DNA from 2 places in the Ewingella sp. S1.OA.A_B6 genome. Region 2 is predicted to be linked to the other one. Evidence: predicted binding sites of a transcription regulator. Region 2 holds the regulator's gene; the other holds the start of a gene.

Region 1 (9,921 bases), on a different contig from region 2:
ACAACGCAGGCCTAACGCATCCAGTTGATAGTCAGGATTAGAAAAGGAATCGGTCATTGGGTTTCTCAACATCTTTCGGCATCAATTGCGCGACAGTTTAACCCGTTGGTTGTCTGGTGCAACCAACGCAAACCATTGCGCTAAAATTAACCACCGGATGTGTTGCGCAAAGGGTTTGCAAACATGTACTATGCGCGCCGCTGCGGCTTCAAGTCCGCCAGGTATTTATTTGGGTTCCCTCACCCCAATTCACTAAAAAGGTCACATGTATGTATTCTTTTACTGCTCAACAGCGGTTTTCCGCGTTGGTATGGCTGTCGTTATTCCACATCGTTATCATCACGTCCAGTAACTATCTGGTGCAACTGCCGATCTCTATATTCGGTTTCCACACCACCTGGGGTGCGTTCACTTTTCCCTTCATTTTCCTGGCGACCGACCTGACCGTACGTATTTTTGGCGCACCGCTGGCCCGACGTATTATTTTGTCGGTCATGATGCCTGCGCTAATCATCTCCTATGTGATTTCTGCGCTGTTCTTTGATGCGGCGTGGCAAGGTTTTGCCACACTTGGCAGTCTGAATATTATGGTGGCGCGTATCGCTATCGCCAGCTTTATGGCTTATGTGCTGGGCCAAATCCTCGACGTTTACGTCTTTAACCGCCTGCGGCAGATGCGCAACTGGTGGGTGGCGCCTGCCGCCGCCATGTTCCTTGGCAACATCAGCGATACCCTGTCATTCTTCTTTATCGCTTTCTATAAAAGCAGTAACGCGTTTATGGCAAATAACTGGGTGGAGATCGCCTTAGTGGACTATACATTCAAGCTACTGATATGCCTCGTGTTCTTCCTGCCGATGTACGGTGTGCTACTCAATATGCTGTTGAAGCGTCTTTCACAAAGCGGGCATAACCCACATTTTCAGCTAGATTCTCACTAGTCCGCTGCCGTTATATTCCAGATAATTGGAGTTGCATTTAGCGCGTTAATGGGTTGCCATACGGGCAGTGAAATCAAGAATCTATACCCAAAAAATTTCGCGTTGCAGCAAGGCGGCAACCTGAAATAGGGCGGGTATATAGCGCGTTAAAATCAAAGGAAGAACTATGCGTAATTTAGTGAAATTTGCAGGTATGAGCGTGCTGATCATCGGTCTGGCGGCGTGTGATGGTAAAACCAGTGATAAAGCAGCTGATAAGGGCGCACCGGCAGCATCTGCCACTGCTGCGGCCGTGCCAGTCAGCCTGCTTGACGGTAAAGTGACTTTCTCTCTGCCGCAGGGCATGAGCGACCAGAGCGGTAAGCTGGGCAGCCAAGCCAATAATATGCACGTTTACGCTGACAGTACCGGTCAGAAAGCGGTGATTGTGATCCTGGGTGATAACACCACCGAGTCACTGGAAGTTCTGACAGCCCGCCTGCAGGATCAACAGAAAGCTCGCGACACCAATCTGCAAGTGGTGACCAATAAGTCGATTCAGATCAACGGCCAGACCCTGCAACAGTACGACAGCGTGATCTCTTCTGCCGGTCAGAAAGCTTACTCCTCGATTGTTCTGGGTAAAGTGGACAGCCACCTGCTAACCTTGCAGATCACCTTGCCTGCGGATAATCAGCAGCAGGCGCAAACTGATGCAGAAGCGATCATAAATACGCTTAAAATTCAGTGATCCTTTTCAGTTAAGTATTTCAAAGCGGGGGCTCTCCCCGCTTTTTCATTTCTGATCCATTCCTGATGCGTCCTGACACACTAAATCCGCGCTCTCTCCATGGACTTATTCGCTCATAAACGAATATTTTCGCGCCACTCCCCCAACATACGGCAATGAAAAACCAAAAGTGTGATCACTGACGGCTAAAAGAGGTCATTACGTATTTCCAAATGTTAACCAATGCTGCAATATTCGCCTCCAATTTCATAAAAGTGTAACAATTATGTCATCTATCACAATTTACTTACGCACATACGACTAGCATAACGCTCGTTATGGAACATTTCAGTTTGATTTTATTGTCAACCGTTCACGATGAACGGCCTGACCAATGCCATTGGAGGCGTTAATGCTCAGTATCTTCAAGCCCGCAGCCCATCAGGCTCCCGTGGCAGCAGACCATGTTGATCCCTTGTACCGCCGTCTGCGCTGGCAGATCTTCATGGGGATTTTCTTCGGTTATGCCGCTTACTATCTGGTGCGTAAAAACTTCGCACTGGCCATGCCTTATTTAATCGATCAAGGCTTCTCCCGTGGCGATCTTGGTTTTGCACTGTCCGGCATTTCTATCGCTTACGGTATTTCCAAATTCATCATGGGATCGGTGTCCGACCGCTCCAACCCACGCGTATTTCTGCCCGTCGGTCTGATTCTGTCCGCTGCCGTAATGTTATTTATGGGCTTCGTGCCTTGGGCAACGTCCAGCATTGCCATCATGTTTGTACTGCTGTTCCTGTGCGGATGGTTCCAGGGAATGGGCTGGCCACCTTGCGGACGTACCATGGTGCACTGGTGGTCGCAGAAAGAACGTGGCGGTGTCGTGTCCGTATGGAACTGCGCCCATAACGTCGGCGGTGGTATTCCTCCGCTGCTGTTCCTGTTGGGCATGGCATGGTTTAACGACTGGCATGCGGCGCTGTATATGCCAGCTTTCGGTGCGATCGCACTGGCCGTTTTTGCCTTCATTACCATGCGCGACACCCCGCAGTCCTGCGGTTTGCCGCCAATTGAAGAGTACAAAAACGACTACCCACCAGATTACGTAAAAGAGTCAGCCGAGCAGGAACTGACCGCTAAACAGATCTTCATGCAGTACATTCTGCCGAACAAACTGCTGTGGTATATCGCCATCGCCAACGTGTTCGTTTATCTGTTGCGTTACGGCATCCTCGACTGGTCGCCAACCTACCTGAAAGAGGTGAAGCACTTCGCCCTCGACAAATCTTCATGGGCTTACTTCCTCTACGAATATGCAGGCATTCCAGGTACGCTGCTGTGTGGCTGGATGTCGGACAAAGTGTTCAAAGGTAACCGTGGCGCAACCGGCGTGTTCTTCATGGTACTGGTGACTATCGCCACCGTGGTGTACTGGCTGAACCCAGTCGGTAATCCGGGTATCGATATGGCCTGCATGATCACCATTGGCTTCCTGATTTACGGGCCGGTCATGCTGATTGGCTTACACGCTCTGGAACTGGCACCGAAGAAGGCGGCAGGAACGGCAGCTGGCTTTACCGGTCTGTTCGGTTACCTCGGCGGTTCGGTTGCGGCCAGTGCTATTGTCGGCTATACCGTTGACTACTTTGGCTGGGACGGCGGATTTATCGTGATGATTGGCGGCTGTGTGCTGGCGGTGATTTTGCTGGTGATTGTTATGCTGAGTGAAAACAAGCACAAAGCACAATTAGCGAAAACTGCATAAGGATGCACACGCTTTAGGTAAGATCTCGATCCAGCAAGTAAACCAATGCGGGTATTCCCAATACCCGCATTATTCTTCTATCGCCACGGCGAAGCTATACCCATTCTGATACCAATGAGAAACCGCAACATCCGGTGTGGCCAGCGTTTCAGGATCGAGTTGAATACTTTGCATTTGCCACACGCTCGCTCCTTTTTGCTTCAGGATCGCCTCGCGAACCGTCCACAACCGCCAAAACTCAGTGCAAACACCCTCGTCCGGTTGTGCAGCAAGCCATGCATACTCTCGTGAGCTGAAATAATGATGGGCGATCTCAAGGCTGGTCGGTCGTTCACGGATCAGTTCAACATCACAGCCGATCTGCCCGCACATCGCTATGGCGACGAAAACACAGTCACCGCTGTGGCTGATATTAAACGCGGGGAGTTCTGCATGGCTAAAAGCGGGTTTGCCGTTTGATGCCAGCAAAATGGCAGGGAGAGGCCGCACCTGGATGGACTGGGCCAATAAGACTCGCCCCGCAAGCCACGCTTTCTGGCGTTTCCCTGAGGGTATCTGCGCTAATGCATCATCGCCGAGCCAACCGTACATTTCTTCCGGTTGGCTCAGTTCACCTATCGATCCATCCGCAGTTTTGAACATGCATTACGGCCAGCGACGGAACACCAGCGAAGTATTAATTCCGCCGAATGCAAAGTTATTACTCTGGAAATACTCGGTGTCGATGCGACGCGCCTCACCCATGATGTAATCCAGTTCACCGCAGGCAGGGTCTGGCTGGGTGAGATTAATGGTTGGCGCAAACCAGCCTTCATTCATCATTTCCAAACTCATCCATGCCTCTAATGCCCCACAGGCGCCGAGCGTATGACCAAAATAACTTTTCAACGATGAAATCGGAGTACGATCGCCAAAGACCGCTGCCGTCGCGTGACTTTCAGCCAAATCCCCTCGCTCAGTCGCCGTTCCATGCGCACTAATATAGCCCATGTCCGCAGCCTGCAAATTAGCCATCTTCAGCGCTTTCTCGATACACACTTGCATCGTCTCACGCTGCGGCTGGGTAATGTGCGCCGCATCGCAGTTAGTGGCAAAACCGACGATTTCGCCGTAGATTTTTGCCCCACGCGCCTTCGCATGTTCAAGCTCTTCCAAAATCAGCGTTCCCGCGCCTTCACCGATAACTAACCCATCGCGATTGAGGTCAAAGGGCGCTGGCGTGGTGTGGGGTGAATCATTGCGCTGGCTGGTGGCGAAGAGGGTATCGAAAACCGCCGCTTCAGAGGGGCATAACTCTTCCGCACCTCCGGCCACCATGACCGTTTGATAACCATGACGAATCGCTTCCCACGCGTATCCAATCCCCTGGCTACCAGAGGTACAAGCGCTAGACGTCGGAATGACCCGGCCTTTCAAACCAAAGAACAACCCGGCATTGACCGCTGCAGTATGCGGCATCATCTGCACATAGGTGGTGCCGGTAATATTGTTGGTGTGTTTTTCCGTGAGCATGGTGGCAAACTCACTCACCGGTTTAGTACTGCCGGTGGATGAGCCATAGGCAATACCGGTGTCACCGTTGGTCAGCACCGCTTCACCCAACAGGCCAGACTGCATCAAGGCTAATTCTGTGGCACGAGTCGCCAATAGCGATACGCGGCCCATCGAGCGAATTCGCTTGCGCGTATAGTGTTCCGGCAATACAAAATCGTCTATCGGTGCGCCAACTAAGGTATTTAAACCGTCGTATTGTGCCCATTCCGGCATGTATCGAACCGCATTCTGTCCGGCTAATAGACCTGCGGAAACGCTTTGCCAATCGTTGCCAAAAGCAGTGACGCCGCCCATACCCGTAATAACCACTCGACGCGTCATAGCATGCCCCCATTCACAGAAATAACCTGACGCGTGACGTAGCCAGCGATATCAGACATCAAATAGCTCGCCAGCCCTGCGACCTCCTCGGCCGCCCCCATGCGTTTCATCGGGATCATGCTCATGGCTTCTTTTAGCGCAGGCTCTTCCATCTGGATCATACCAGTGTCTATAAGGCCTGGAGCAATACAGTTAACGGTGATTTTTCGCTTCGCCAGCTCAATCGCCAACGCCTTCGTCGCACCGATGATGCCGGCTTTCGCCGCGCTGTAATTGACCTGACCACGGTTACCCATCAGACCAGAAACCGAAGACAGCGTGATAATTCGCCCTCCCTGACGTAGCCCGATCATCGGCATCACGCAGGGATGAATCACGTTATAAAAGCTGTCTAAATTAGTATGAATCACGCAGTCCCAATCCTCTTCGCTTAACGCGGGGAATGCACCATCGCGCGCGATCCCGGCATTATTAACCACGCCGTAGTAGGCTCCGTGGTTTTCAATGTCCAACTCAATGGTGCTACGACTGGCTGCTCTATCTGCGATGTCAAAACTGAGCACGCGACCACTGCCGCCGTTGGCTTTGATCTGCGCTAACGTTTGCTGTGCTCCCGGAAGATCACGGTGATAATGCACCACAATGCAAAACCCATCGGCAGCGAGCTGGCAGGCGATCGCCCGTCCAATACCTTTACTGGCACCCGTGACCAAAACTGAACGCGTCATGCCATTCCATCCTGTTTAAATAGTTGTTTGAGTTCTTGTTGATCTGGCTGGTATGTATTTAGCCGGGCCGTTGCCAAAGAGCATCCCGTACAGCTCACTTCCCCTTCAAAACTGCCAAATTTTTCATCTTGCAGTAGCAGCGTCATTTTTATGTCTAATAAGCTGCCGCAGGCGATGGTGGCCGTTTGGCTGCGTAAGATCCGCGCACCCAGCAACATTCCAAGCCTTGCCGACGGCTCACCGCGTTGGCGACTGTGCCAGCCAGACCATACCCCGACGGTTTGCGCCATAATTTCCAGAGCAAACCATGCGGGTAAGTCGCCTGCAGGCGTCAGGAACGGCGCTAACACACCCTCACGACTCACCATTACGCGACAATGTACGCTGTCATCCTCCACTGAGATAACGTCATCAAGCAGCATCATCGGTGAACTATGTGGCAGATACTCGCCTGCTGCCAGATATTCATCCATCAGACTTCCCCCAAGATCAGGCTGGTATTATTGCCGCCAAAAGCAAAAGAATTCGACATCACCACCGGTTTCATCAGCGGTTCAGCTTTCAGCAATAAACCACATTTCGGCAGTGTCTCGTCGGGTGTAGAATTTGAAAAGTCCTGCGCAGGCAAAGGAATCTTACGCGTTAACAACAACCAACATAGCGCCGCTTCACAAGCACCAGCGGCACCTAATGTATGTCCGGTTAAATGCTTGGTTGAGCTGCAAGGCGTATTGTCACCAAACAGCTGGTGTACGACCTTCGATTCGATGAGATCATTAAGTCGCGTTGCCGTGCCGTGCAAATTGATATAACCGACGTCATTCACACATAACCCGGCATCGTGTAATGCCTGTTCGATGGCCCGGATAGCGCCAGCGCCTTCAGGGTGCGGTGCTGACATATGCCATGCATCGCTTGATTCTCCTACGCCCAGCAAGGCGACCGGTTGTGCATCCCGAGTGAGTAACATCAGCGTTGCCGCTTCTCCAATAGTGATCCCGCAACGTTCACTGGCAAACGGCTGGCAGCGCGTCATAGACAAGGACTCTAAGCTATTAAAGCCATTAATTGGCATTCGGCTGAGGGTATCTGCCCCGCCAACAATCACCACGTCGGCAAGACCTGCTTCAATAAGACGACGTCCGCTGATGATAGCGCGTGAGCTTGAGGAACAGGCGGTAGAAATCGTGAATTCAGGGCCTTCAAGATTGAGATAGACGCTGAGAAAACGCGCAGAGTCGCCCAATTCCTGCTGATAATAGTGATAACCGTCGGTCGTCTGACTATTCAACTGGCCATTCACTAAGCGGTCGCCCTCATTGAGCCCCGAGGTACTGGTTCCCAATACAACCGCAACGCGATCGCGGCCAAAACGTATAATAGCCTCATCAACCTGAGGGCGGATTTGCGCTAACGCCGCTAATAATAATTGGTTGTTGCGGCTGCGATGCATCGCCAAATCGACAGGGATCTCAGGAAGCTCACCCTCAACGCTACCAAGCCAACACGGCTGTTCTGGCTGAACCCAGCCGTCACTCAGTCGCATACCGGGAGCCTCGTTACGATGTAAATTTTCAGCAATTTCATCAGCATTGCACCCTAGCGCATTCAACATACCCACCGCAGAAATGTAAATCATGCTAGCTGTCCAGATGTTGAATGGCGATCTGATAACCAAATACCCGCTGGCGGATACTAATAGGTTGACGTTCACCTTTACTGGTCATATAAACGATTTCTGTCACCAGATTGCCGCGGTTATCGCGCAGTTCACGGCGGTCACCTTTATCACGTAGCGTCCATCCCTGCGGCAACTGCGGCTGCCATGCGGCAATCGGCCAGTAACTGAGCATGATATCGGCCAAAACCTGGCTGGCTGGCGGCAGCTCAGGCAACACGATCGATTGCTCCGTGTGGATGCCCTGCGCATCGTAGGTCAGCATAAACAGGCGAATACCTAACGAAGACAGACCTGCCAGCGACAACCGTTGTTGATCCGCATTGAGCAACACCAGCAATGACTGTTGTTTGCCTTTCACTGTGGCCGTCAGCAACTGCTGTTGGCTGATCGCAGGCATGATATTCGGCGCAGGCAGTGTGACGCGCACCCCGGGTTTTAACCATGCCTGCGGCCGATTATCGTGCGGTTTGGTGGCGCAGGACGCCAGTGCCAGCGCCAGACAAAGCGCCGCAATAATGCGTGAGATCATCATAGTTTTTTTCCTCTGCGGCGCGGTGGCATCGCCAATGGCGAAAGCAAAAATGCCGTGAATATCCCACTGCACAACACAATACCGAAACTGCTAATCGCCTGAGTGCTACTAAAGACCATCATACCCAGCGTCAGCAATGAGGTACTCATCGCCACGCTAACGGCAAGCAACGACGTTAGCGGCGTGCCGCGGGGATTGCTGAAGAACAACGTATAATTGATGCCAATTCCCAGCACCAGCACCAGCGCCAATAGCGAAAACAGATTTAAGCTGTGACCACTAAAGGTTAATACCGCCAACCCGCAGCCTAAGGAGAGCAGCGAGGGCAATACGCTAATTAACCCTCTACGCAGACCCAGCCGCATAACATAGGTGAATGCAATCGCCACAACGGCCCCTAGCAATAACCATCCCAACATGGCGCGATAAAACGCAAACATCTGGTCGAATGACGCTTTGCGGTCGACCCAACTGACGCCCGCCTGGTTAACCGTCATTTGTTTCAGCGCAACCGTATTTTTCACACCGTCAGTGGGAACTAACACGCCGCTACGGCCATCGGGCAAAGAGAGCCACATCAGCGCCCAACCTTCACTGGCTACGCTGTTGAGCCACGTCTCTGGCGTCACCGGCATCGGATTAACATCAACCTGCACCTTGGTTATCCCCGCCACGGCGAGATTGTCCACCACTTTCGGCGATGCCTGCTTTAATAGCGTTAAATCAATATGTTGCTGTTTTAAGGACGAAAGCGGCAGTAAACGATAACTCCCCAACCAACCGAGTTTTTTGGCCTGATCCAGCTTCGGCACAAAATGCTCCAGACGTTGCAGTGTCTGTTCCGGGTTATCGCCATAAACCACAAACCATTTCTGGTCGATACCCTGCCCAGTCAGCGCAGTAATAGCTTTTTCTTGTTGCTGAATATCCTGCGGCAGCGACTGTAGCTGGGCAATGTCATCATTGACCTTTAGATGCAGTAATCCCGCGACTGAGAAAATGCTCAACACCACCGGCAAGCCAATATATAACATCTTGCGGCTACGCCACGCCGCCAACCAGCACATCAGCGGCAGCATTAAGGGAACCGGTCTTACCGGCAAACCGCGCGCCAGCCATGGATACCAGCACACGACGGTCAGGCATGATGCAGTAAGGCCTGCGGCGGCAAAAACAGCCAGTTGGCGTATTCCGGGAAACGGTGCCAGCATCATAATGAGATAGGCGATCACCGTGGTGCTCAACGCCATCATCAATGCGGGGAGAACTTTATGTAGACTCTGCCAGGTGGTGGTTTCACGGCCGTGAACCATACGCTCAGTGAGATAATAGAGGGTGTAATCTGCGGAAATACCCACGATGCTGATACTCATCACCAGCGTCATCAGATGCAGTTCACCAAAAATCAATAGCGTTACGGTACTGCCTGCTAATGCACCCATTCCCACGGATAATGCACAGAGTAATAACGGGCGCAGTGAGCGGAACACGCCAAAGATCAGTAACAAAACACCGATGATCGTCGCGATTCCTAGCGTTGAAACATCATGCTTAGCCTGCTGGCTGGCGTAATTGCTGTAGAACAATGTGCCGCGTGACATCACTTTTGCGCCCGGAAACTGATGCTGAAGATCCGTTTCCAACGCGGCCAGATCGGTAACTACCTGATGCGATTGCTGCATATTATAGG
Region 2 (9,921 bases):
CAATCCCCAGCACGCCCAGCGCGACTATTTTCAACGGCGCAAGAAAGTGCCCAACGGTATCCAGTAATTTTCCCGGATAGAGCGAAATGCCAATCACCAGCGCAAAATAGATCACGCTATAAATGAACAAGGGCAAAGGCGTATCACCGGTCAGTGGCGCGATACCGACTTCAAAAGAAACAGTCGCGGTGCGCGGCGTAGCGAATAGCGGGCCGACGGCAAGATAGCAGACCGTCGCCAGCAGTAAACCGGCGGTGCGGCCAATCGGTGTACTCAGGGCGTCAATTCCCCCCCCGACGCGGGCCAGCGCAACGACGGTTATGACAGGAAGGCCCACCGCCGTTGCCATAAAGCCGGCAGCAGCCCACCAAACTTCGTGCCCAGCCTGTAAACCAACCATCGGAGGGAAAATGATGTTTCCTGCACCGACGAATAAAGCGAAGGTCATAAAACCCAGCGCCAGAATATCTTTGCTTGCTAAACGAGTACTCATGATGGGTGTCGTGATACCTGTTCGAATGAATAAAAGTAACCAGTGCTGGCACCCTGCTCTTTCATCATGAAGATAATACCGTGAGGTACGGCCATTAACGCCAATGTGAGGCAGGAAGAAGCTTAAAACGCCTGATGATATGCAGAAAAAGATGTTGTTATATGCAGGGAGTATCGAGCGACAGCGGGAGCTACGGTAAACGTTTATAGTGCAAAAAGGCAAGCCGTGATCTAAAAAGCAGAAGTTTCAACTATATAATTATTAAAAAGCAGTAATAACCACTAAATAAGCGTTAAAACACATCACATGATATGTATGATTTATAAACAATAAGAAGCACAAGATATGCACGACTGATGCTAAAAGTGCGTGAAACCACCAGATTAAGGTCATTTCACGCACGTTTATAAAGTGTTAAGAGAAGGTTAATCTCCTGATTTTGCAGCTCACCAAATACGTGCAGCGATATCCACAACTAATTTCAGCTTTTCCCACTGCTGTTCTTCACTCAGGCTGTTGCCCTCTTCCGTTGATGCAAAACCGCACTGCGGGCTGAGGCAAATCTGGCTGATATCAATAAATTTGGCCGCTTCCATTAGACGGTTTTCCACCGTTTTCGCCAGCTCCAATTCGCCTGACTTGGTGGTGATCAAGCCCAGCACCGCCTGCTGGTGGCCCGGCTTGATGAAACGTAAGGGTTCAAATCCACCGGAGCGTTCGTTGTCATACTCCAGGAAGAAAGCATCAATATTCACGCCACCAAACAGAATTTCTGCCACCGGTTCATAGCCCCCTTCGGAGATCCAGGTGGAGCGGAAATTACCGCGACACACGTGCAGGCCAATCACCAAATCATCCGGCTTACCGGCAATGGCTTTATTGAGCACATCAGCGTAAGTACGCGCCAACGCTTCAGGTGAGTCCCCCCGCTCACGGATTTGCTTCTTCTGATCTTCGGAACAGAGATAAGCCCACACGGTGTCATCGAGTTGCAAATAACGGCATCCGGCATCATAGAACGCCTGGATAGCATCACGGTAAACTTGTGCCAGATCGTCAAAATACTGCGCCAGATCGGGATAGACCTCTTTACTGATCGCATCACGGCCACCACGGAAATGCATCACACTCGGGCTGGGAATGGTCATTTTTGGCGTGGCGGAACCGCTGATGCTTTTTAGAAAGCGGAAATCCTCCAGCATTGGGTGATCGCTGAACCCAAGCTTGCCGGTGACTTTGATACCCCGCGCCTTGGTCTGCACACCGTTGAACTGGATCCCCTGCACTGCTTCGTAGCCGTCCACGCCGTCCAGCCCCTCGAAGAAATCGAAATGCCACCAGGCACGGCGAAACTCGCCGTCAGTCACGACGTGCAAACCGGCTGCCCTTTGCAGCTCAACTACCCGACGAATCTCGGTATCTTCTACCGCCCGCAGCTGGACGGCATTAATTTCACCGGTCTCAAATTGCTTGCGCGCTTGTTTAAGGGCCGCCGGGCGTAAAAAACTGCCAACGACGTCAGCACGGAACGGAGGGGTTATACGTTGCATGAAAATCTCCTGAAATAGGCACCCCGCCGCTGGCGAAGAGCATATGATTTACAAAGTGAATAATTACCCAAAGTCACATAAAGCCATCCAGATGGCTAAACTTCTTTGAGGCCATCCTGTCATGCAAAGGTTTCACCGACAAACGAGGAATTTTCATGGGACGTGAAGGAAATTCATGACGGAGATGTGATTCGTACGAGCGAAAGATAGCAAGCTGCTCTGCTCGGACAGCAGCTTGCCAGGTTAATCCGGGTGCTTTACCCGACTTTCGCGAATTTGGCCAATCGGAACAATCAGCCGCTGCGGCAGAGTGAACATAAAGCGGGTGCCGGTGCCCACTTCACTGATGATACCCAGCTTGGCGCTGTGATGGCTGAGCGCATGTTTGACGATCGCCAGCCCCAGGCCGCTGCCACCGGTCTGGCGCGAACGGGCCTTGTCTACGCGATAAAAACGCTCAGTCAGACGCGGCAAATGTTGCGGTGCGATGCCAGGTCCGTTATCACTGACCTGAAACTGCGCGCCCAGAGGCGTCTGCTGCCAACTGATTTCAATCCGCGTGCCCGTTGGCGTATGGTTAACTGAGTTATAGACCAGATTCGACACCGCACTACGCAGTTGATCTTCATTGCCAAACACCTGCAACTTGTCATTGACGCGAAATACAATCTCATGGCGCCCGCTGCTTAGCGTCTGCACTTCCCGCTCAAGCATGCCCAGCATCAGCGGCATATCAACCCGCTCATTAAGATCGATGTTAGTCGCGGCCTCAATACGTGACAACGTCAGCAGTTGCTTCACCAGCCCGTCCATGCGGCGGGTCTGTTCCTGCATGGTATCCAGCGCTTTGGTGCGGAAAGGCTCTTCAAGTTTGGCGTCTTCCATCATCTCGAGATAGCCCTGCAACACCGTCAACGGCGTGCGCAGTTCATGGCTAACGTTGGCGAAGAAGTTACGTCGGGCGCCTTCGAGCTGACGCATCTGGGTCACATCGCGCGCTACCATCAGCAACTGTCCTTCAGAATAGGGCATGACGCGAAATTCAACGTAGTGATCATTATTGAGCTGCAGATTCAGTGCACGGTCAAATTCGCGGGCCTGCACCCAGGCGCGGAATTCAGGATAACGCAGCAGGTTGAAAATATGCTGACCGTTATCTTCCGGCCAGCGAAAGCCGAGCAGCTCCTGCGCCAGACCATTACACCAGAAAATATTGCCCTCTTCGGTTGCCAATACGACCGCATCAGGCAGGGATTCTGCACCACTGCGAAAACGCTTAATCAGTTGCCCAAGTTCGCGCCGCCGACGCCGGTTGCGCATTTGCATCTGGTTGAGGCCATAAAACAGCGGCTCCCAGCTCCAGCGTCCATTGGGCGGGGTAATGCTGCGATCGAGCCAAAGCCAGTGAGAGAGTTTAAGCTGGTTATAGTAATTCCAACCCAGCGCCGCCAAAACCGATGCAAAAAGCAGCCATCCGAAATGGCCGAAGAATATACCGATGATCAATGCTGGCAAGCAGAACAGAAACAGTTCACCGGCCAGTCGATTCCAGGACAGACGTTCTAACACACAGATTCTCCGCTATAACTAAGTCAAACCAGTATGCTAGATACCCCAAATAATTCGAGTTGCAGAAAGGAGGCAAATAAAGAAATCCCGATGAGCTTACTTAAGTAAGTGATTCGGGTGACTGAGCGCAGCCAACGCATCTGCAACTTGAAGTATGACGGGTATCAGTAGCGCGTTGAGAAACGGTAACCGGTTCCGCGCACGGTTTGAATCATCCGGTCGTGCCCGCTGCTTTCCAACGCTTTGCGCAGCCGACGAATATGGACGTCCACCGTGCGGTCTTCTACATACACGTTAGTGCCCCAAACGTTATTGAGCAACTGTTCGCGGCTGTAAACGCGTTCTGAATGCGTCATAAAAAAGTGCAGTAATTTAAATTCTGTTGGCCCCATGTCGAGCGCCTGTTCGTTAGCCATCACGCGGTGTGAGGACGGGTCAAGGATCAGGCCCTGCATGTCGATGACGTCTTCCACTGCCATCGGAGAAATGCGGCGCATCACGGCTTTAATGCGCGCGACCAGCTCTTTCGGTGAGAAGGGTTTGGTTATGTAATCGTCAGCACCCACTTCCAGCCCACGCACCCGGTCTTCTTCTTCGCCGCGCGCCGTTAACATCATGACAGGAATTTCACGCGTTAAAGCTTCGCGCTTGAGATGCTTGATAAATTGAATGCCGGAACCGCCCGGTAGCATCCAGTCGAGCAAGATAAGCTCGGGAAAAGGTTCAATCAACCGGGCGATCGCCGAGTCGAAATCTTCCGCTTCAATGGCCTGATAGCCATTCTGTTCCAGTACGAAGCAGACCATTTCACGGATCGGAGCTTCATCTTCAACCACTAATATACGTCTAGCCATCGTAGATCCTGCCAATAGGTTAGCGATCAATTGTTTGATTGCGGAGGCATTATGCGTCAGTTTTGTGACGTTTTTATGACTAAAAAGCATGAAATAACCCCGGCAACCGAACTAAGTGTAGTTAAGCCGTCATTATTACGTCATGTCACTGAAATGTGCCTGATTTAACGGGGACACTCGCACCCGCTGGCGTTTATACTTTGCGGCAATACGTCCGGCACACTTCACCACGGGAGTTTCATGCGCCTGATCCATACCTCAGACTGGCACCTTGGTCAGTATTTTTTCACTAAAAGCCGCGCCGCCGAGCATCAGGAATTTTTACGCTGGCTGACGGAACAGGTGGAAAATCATCAGGTTGACGCGGTGATTGTCGCCGGAGACATTTTCGATACCGGTTCGCCACCGAGTTATGCCCGTGAATTATATAACCGCTTTGTGGTGGAGTTACAGCGTACCGGCTGTCAGCTGATTGTGCTGGCCGGAAATCACGACTCCGTCGCCACACTCAATGAATCACGCGAACTGCTCTCCTGCCTCAACACACGGGTCATTGCCACCGTAGGCGAGGATTTATCGCAGCAAATTTTAGTGCTGAATCAGCGCGACGGTACGCCCGGCGCAGTGCTGTGCGCCATTCCATTTTTGCGCCCGCGTGACCTCATCGCCAGTCAGGCCGGGCAGTCCGGCAGCGATAAACAGCTGGCCTTACAGGAAGCCATTGCCGCGCACTACGATGCACTGTATCAGGCTGCGCTGGCCGAGCGTAAACGCCTCGGCGTGCCGGTGCCGATCATCGCTACCGGCCATCTAACTACCGTCGGTGTCAGCACCTCAGATTCAGTACGTGACATCTATATCGGCACGCTCGACGCCTTCCCCGCGCAGGCTTTTCCGCCGGTTGATTACGTGGCGCTGGGTCATATTCACCGCGCCCAGTGCGTGGCAAAAACCGAACACATCCGTTACAGCGGCTCACCGATTGCACTGAGCTTTGACGAACTGAGCAAAGTAAAAAGCGTCTACTTACTTGATTTCGATGGCGCAACGCTCAATTCCGTCGACACTCTGGAAATTCCGCAATTTCAGCCGATGAAGATGATTAAGGGGCCGCTGGCTGACATCGAACAGCAGTTAAAACAGTTTGCCGGTGCCGATACCGGCAAGCCGGTATGGCTCGATATTGAAGTCGCCACTCAGGATTATCTCAGTGACATTCAAAGACGCATTCAGGCACTGACCGCGGAACTTCCGGTGGAAGTGGTGCTGCTGCGACGCAGCAAAGAGCAGCGGATTAACAGCATCGAACAGCAGGAAAAAGAAACCCTCAGCGAACTGAGCGTCAGCGAAGTGTTTGAACGACGCCTGGCACAGGAAACCGATCCCGACGAACACCGTCAGGCGCGGATGCGCACGCTGTTCGCGCAGGTTGTTGAGCAGGTCACCAGCGAGCAATCGGTTGGGGAGAGCACACCATGAAAATCCTCAGCCTGCGGTTGAAAAACCTGAATTCGCTGGAAGGTGAATGGAAAATCGACTTCACCGCCGAACCCTTTGCCAGCAACGGCTTATTCGCCATTACCGGCCCGACCGGCGCGGGTAAAACTACGCTGCTCGACGCCATCTGCCTGGCGCTTTATCACCAGACGCCGCGCCTGAATGTTTCGCCGACGCAAAACGAGCTCATGACCCGCCACACAGCAGAATCGCTGGCCGAGGTAGAGTTCGAAGTCAAAGGCATTGGCTACCGCGCTTTCTGGAGTCAGCGCCGCGCCAAAAATTCGCCAGAGGGCAACTTGCAGGCGCCAAAAGTGGAGCTGGCATTATTAGCCGACGGCAAAATTTTGGCTGACAAAGTGCGCGACAAGCTCGACGCTATCGCCCAACTGACCGGACTGGACTTTGGCCGTTTCACCAAATCAATGATGCTGTCGCAGGGACAGTTTGCCGCTTTCCTCAATGCCGATGCCAACGACCGCGCCGAACTGCTGGAGGAACTGACCGGCACTGAGATCTACGGCCATCTGTCAGAACAGATATTCGAGCAACATAAGCAAGCGAAGAATCAGCTCGACGGTTTACACCAGCGCATGGCCGGTATTGAATTGCTGAGCCAAGAACAACGTCAGACGCGGGAAGCCGAGCTGAGCGGACTGAATGCGCAGGAAATCAGTCTCAGCCAACAGGCACAACAACGCCAGCGGGACCTCAATTGGCTGCAACAATGGCAGCAGATACAACAAAAACATCTGCACTCTCAGCAGCAACTGGCAGCGGCAGAACAGGAAACGGCTCAGGCCGCGCCGCTACTGCAACAGCTGGCACGCAGCGAACCGGCTGAAAAGCTGCGTCCGCGACTCCTCGAACGCCAGCGCTGCCAAAAAGAAACGCAGGATCTTCAGCAACTGATTTCGCAACTGATTCAACAGCAGGAACAACAGCTTGCGCAGATGACGCCGCTGAACCGGACACTGGAACAGGCGCAGACCATCCGCCAGAAACAGGCCGAAGAGCAGCGTCAACAGGAAACGTTAATTGAAGAGAAAGTGCGTCCGCTGGATAACGACATCGCCCAGTGGCGTAAAACGCAGGCGGACACGCAGCAAGCGCTGAATGACGTTCAGAAACAGGTCAAAGAGCAAAGCATCGCGCTCGAACAGCTGACCACTGAACGTGAGCAACTGGACCAGCAAAGCCGTCAGCATCAGAGCATGCGCACCACGTTGACCGATGCGCTCACCGCGCAGCAGCAGCGCCAGACTGAACTGGAAAAACGCCATCCGCTGGCAGCCTTGCAGAAACGGCAATCCGAACTGGCGCAGCTCCGGCCGGTGCGCCAGCAGCTGTATTCCCTCGGGCAACTCTTTCCTCCGCTGAACCGCCGCTTAGTGCAGCAAAATGCCGATTTCGCGCAGATCCAGACGCAGGTAATGGAAGAAGAACAACTGCTGGGCGCGATCCGTCTGCAATGCCAGAAACAACTCGAACATTTGAATGACGTGAAAGCGCGGCTAAAAAGTGAAGAGTTGATCCTCAGCCTGACGGCTGAGCGGGCAAATTTGCAAAGCGGCAAACCCTGCCCACTTTGCGGCTCGACCTCACACCCAGCAATTGAAAGTTATCAGGACGTGAAACCGTCAGAAACCGCGCAGCGTGCCGAGAAAATGCAGCTCGAATTCGATACAGCAAAAACCCGCGGCATCGAACTGGCCGCGAAGATAAAAAGTATGAAAGAGCAGCAAATACGCCTGCAAACCCAGCTGAAACAAGATCAACAGCAACTGGATTCACACCTCGAAAACTGGCAGCAACTCAGCACCCCGCTGAACCTGACGTTCGGGTTACAGGACACCGATACCGTTCAGCAATGGCTGGTGGAACGCGATCGCGAAGAACAGCAATATCAGGATTTGCTTAGCCAGCACGAACAGCTGTCGCGCGCGCTACAACATGCCAAAGATACTCTGAACGACGCACTCAACCAGCAGCAAAAGACACAACAACAGACCGCATTGCTGACAGAGCGCTTTACATTGACTCAACAAAATCAGACGAAATTTCAGGAACAGCTTGAACGTCTGCAAAAACAATTTACAGACGGCGAGAAAACGCTGGCGGAACGGCGTGCGAAGCGCAGGGAACTGTTCGGCGATCGCCAAATTGCACAGGTTCGCGAGCAGTTGCATCAGCAGCAGCTGGCGGCCGAGAAAGCGATCACAGAAGCGGCGGAATTGCTGCGTAAAGCGCAGGAACAACGCGATAAGTTGGCCGGTCAGCTTGCCAGTACGCAACAACATCAGCATCAGGCCACGGTGCGATCACAACAGGCGGAAAGCGACTGGCAACGGGCGCTGGGCAACAGCGACTTCGCCGACGAAGAGGCGGTAAAACAGGCGTTACTGGACGATGCACTGCGTCAGCAACTGCAGCAACGCAAAGAACGGCTGCAACAACAACTGGCGCAGGCACAGGCGCTGCTGAGCGATGCGAAAGATCAGTTAGAAAAACATCGCCTGGCGCGCCCTGCTCATCTCAGTGAAACCGAAAGCGATCTTGCTCAACTCATCGCCGAACAGGATGCGCTGGCGCAACGGCTAAAAGGGTTACAGCAGCGTCTGGGCGAAGTGAATAATCAGTTGAAGTTCGACCAAGAGCGTCACAGCGGACAACAGGCGCTGATCGCCCAGATTGCGCAGGCACAGCTTACCGGCGATGACTGGGGCTATCTTAACCAGATGATTGGCTCCAGCGACGGTGCGAAGTTCCGCAAATTTGCGCAGGGCCTGACGCTGGATCATCTGGTCTATTTAGCCAACAAACAGCTGGAAAAGCTGCATGGTCGCTATCTGTTACAGCGCAAAACCAGCGATGCACTGGAGTTACAGGTGGTGGATACCTGGCAGGCCGACGCGGTGCGCGACACCCGTACGCTGTCAGGCGGCGAAAGTTTCCTGGTCAGTCTGGCGCTGGCGCTGGCGTTGTCCGATCTGGTCAGCGATAAGACCCGCATCGATTCTCTGTTCCTCGACGAAGGTTTTGGCACTCTTGATGCCGATACGCTCGACACCGCGCTCGATGCCCTCGACAGTCTGAATGCTTCAGGGAAAACCATCGGTGTCATCAGCCACGTCGAAGCGATGAAAGACCGCATTCCGGTGCAGATCAAAGTCACTAAAGTTAACGGCTTAGGCGTCAGCCGCCTGAGCAGTGAATTTAAAGTCTGATAGTTTCCCAGCCAAACCTGTCTGTCGCCATTGACGCGGGCTGACCCCGAACCAGCGGCGGAAAGCCCGCGAAAAAGCGCTGACTTCGGAATACCCCAGCAGCAGCGCCATTTCAGAAATCGGCAGTTGCTGCTGTTGCAGGTAATGAGTAGCCAGTTCGCAGCGGACGTTATCCACCAGTTGAGTGAAAGTCAGGTTTTGTTCACGCAGGCGGCGCTGTAACGAACTCGGTGACATGCCCATTTTATCGGCTACGTCATCCAGCGCCGGTTCCCCACGCAACAACGCCTGCCGCACCCGCGAACGGGCGCTGTCTACTACTGACTGCTGCGCGGGTGCATCAGCATTCAGGCGGCGGATAGCGTCCTGCATCACCAGTAACAGAGTCTGGTCACGTTCGGGCATAGTGCGCTGTAAATCACGCTTGGGGATCAGCAGCGAGTTGTAAGGCTGGTCAAAGTAGACCGGTGCATCAAAGACTTTGCAGTGCTCGTGCCACTGTTGCGGGCGCGGATGTTCAAAATGCACTTCGCGCGGTGCCCAGCTTTTGCCCAGTCCGTGACGTAATAAGTTAAGGATCATGCCCAACGTCAGTTCGGCGTCCTGGCGCTTGCACAAAATGCTGCCGTGACGGACCTGATAGTCAAAGCGGTAATGATCGCCTTTGTCGACCAGACGGGTCAGCGTGTTGTGTTGATGAAAAGGAAAGGCATTCACGACATTCTGAATCG

Evidence for each region. Region 2 encodes PhoB, which activates phosphate uptake and scavenging genes when phosphate is short. Its sites were predicted from a motif close to CTGTCATAAAACTGNCNNAT; they were not measured.
Region 1: a site for PhoB is predicted at 1,915-1,934, ahead of glpT (glycerol-3-phosphate transporter). Genes of this name have one in related genera too.

What each region holds. Positions count from the first base shown of each region.
Region 1 covers NZ_JBLJFK010000010.1:53,799-63,719, forward strand. Annotated here, with positions in the region: gene tusA (sulfurtransferase TusA) at 1-57, opposite strand, end outside; gene ACMV8I_RS16525 (7-cyano-7-deazaguanine/7-aminomethyl-7-deazaguanine transporter) at 270-941, shown strand; gene ACMV8I_RS16530 (DcrB family lipoprotein) at 1,108-1,671, shown strand; gene glpT (glycerol-3-phosphate transporter) at 2,063-3,415, shown strand; gene ACMV8I_RS16540 (4'-phosphopantetheinyl transferase superfamily protein) at 3,485-4,057, opposite strand; gene ACMV8I_RS16545 (beta-ketoacyl-ACP synthase) at 4,061-5,290, opposite strand; gene ACMV8I_RS16550 (3-ketoacyl-ACP reductase FabG2) at 5,287-6,018, opposite strand; gene ACMV8I_RS16555 (hotdog family protein) at 6,015-6,491, opposite strand; gene ACMV8I_RS16560 (beta-ketoacyl-[acyl-carrier-protein] synthase family protein) at 6,491-7,657, opposite strand; gene ACMV8I_RS16565 (DUF3261 domain-containing protein) at 7,659-8,231, opposite strand; gene ACMV8I_RS16570 (MMPL family transporter) at 8,228-9,921, opposite strand, start outside.
Region 2 covers NZ_JBLJFK010000002.1:247,127-257,047, forward strand. Annotated here, with positions in the region: gene brnQ (branched-chain amino acid transport system II carrier protein) at 1-493, opposite strand, end outside; gene ACMV8I_RS09390 (cobalamin-independent methionine synthase II family protein) at 940-2,043, opposite strand; gene phoR (phosphate regulon sensor histidine kinase PhoR) at 2,287-3,612, opposite strand; gene phoB (phosphate response regulator transcription factor PhoB) at 3,777-4,466, opposite strand; gene sbcD (exonuclease subunit SbcD) at 4,707-5,945, shown strand; gene sbcC (exonuclease subunit SbcC) at 5,942-9,190, shown strand; gene qhpR (AraC-like transcriptional regulator QhpR) at 9,152-9,921, opposite strand, start outside.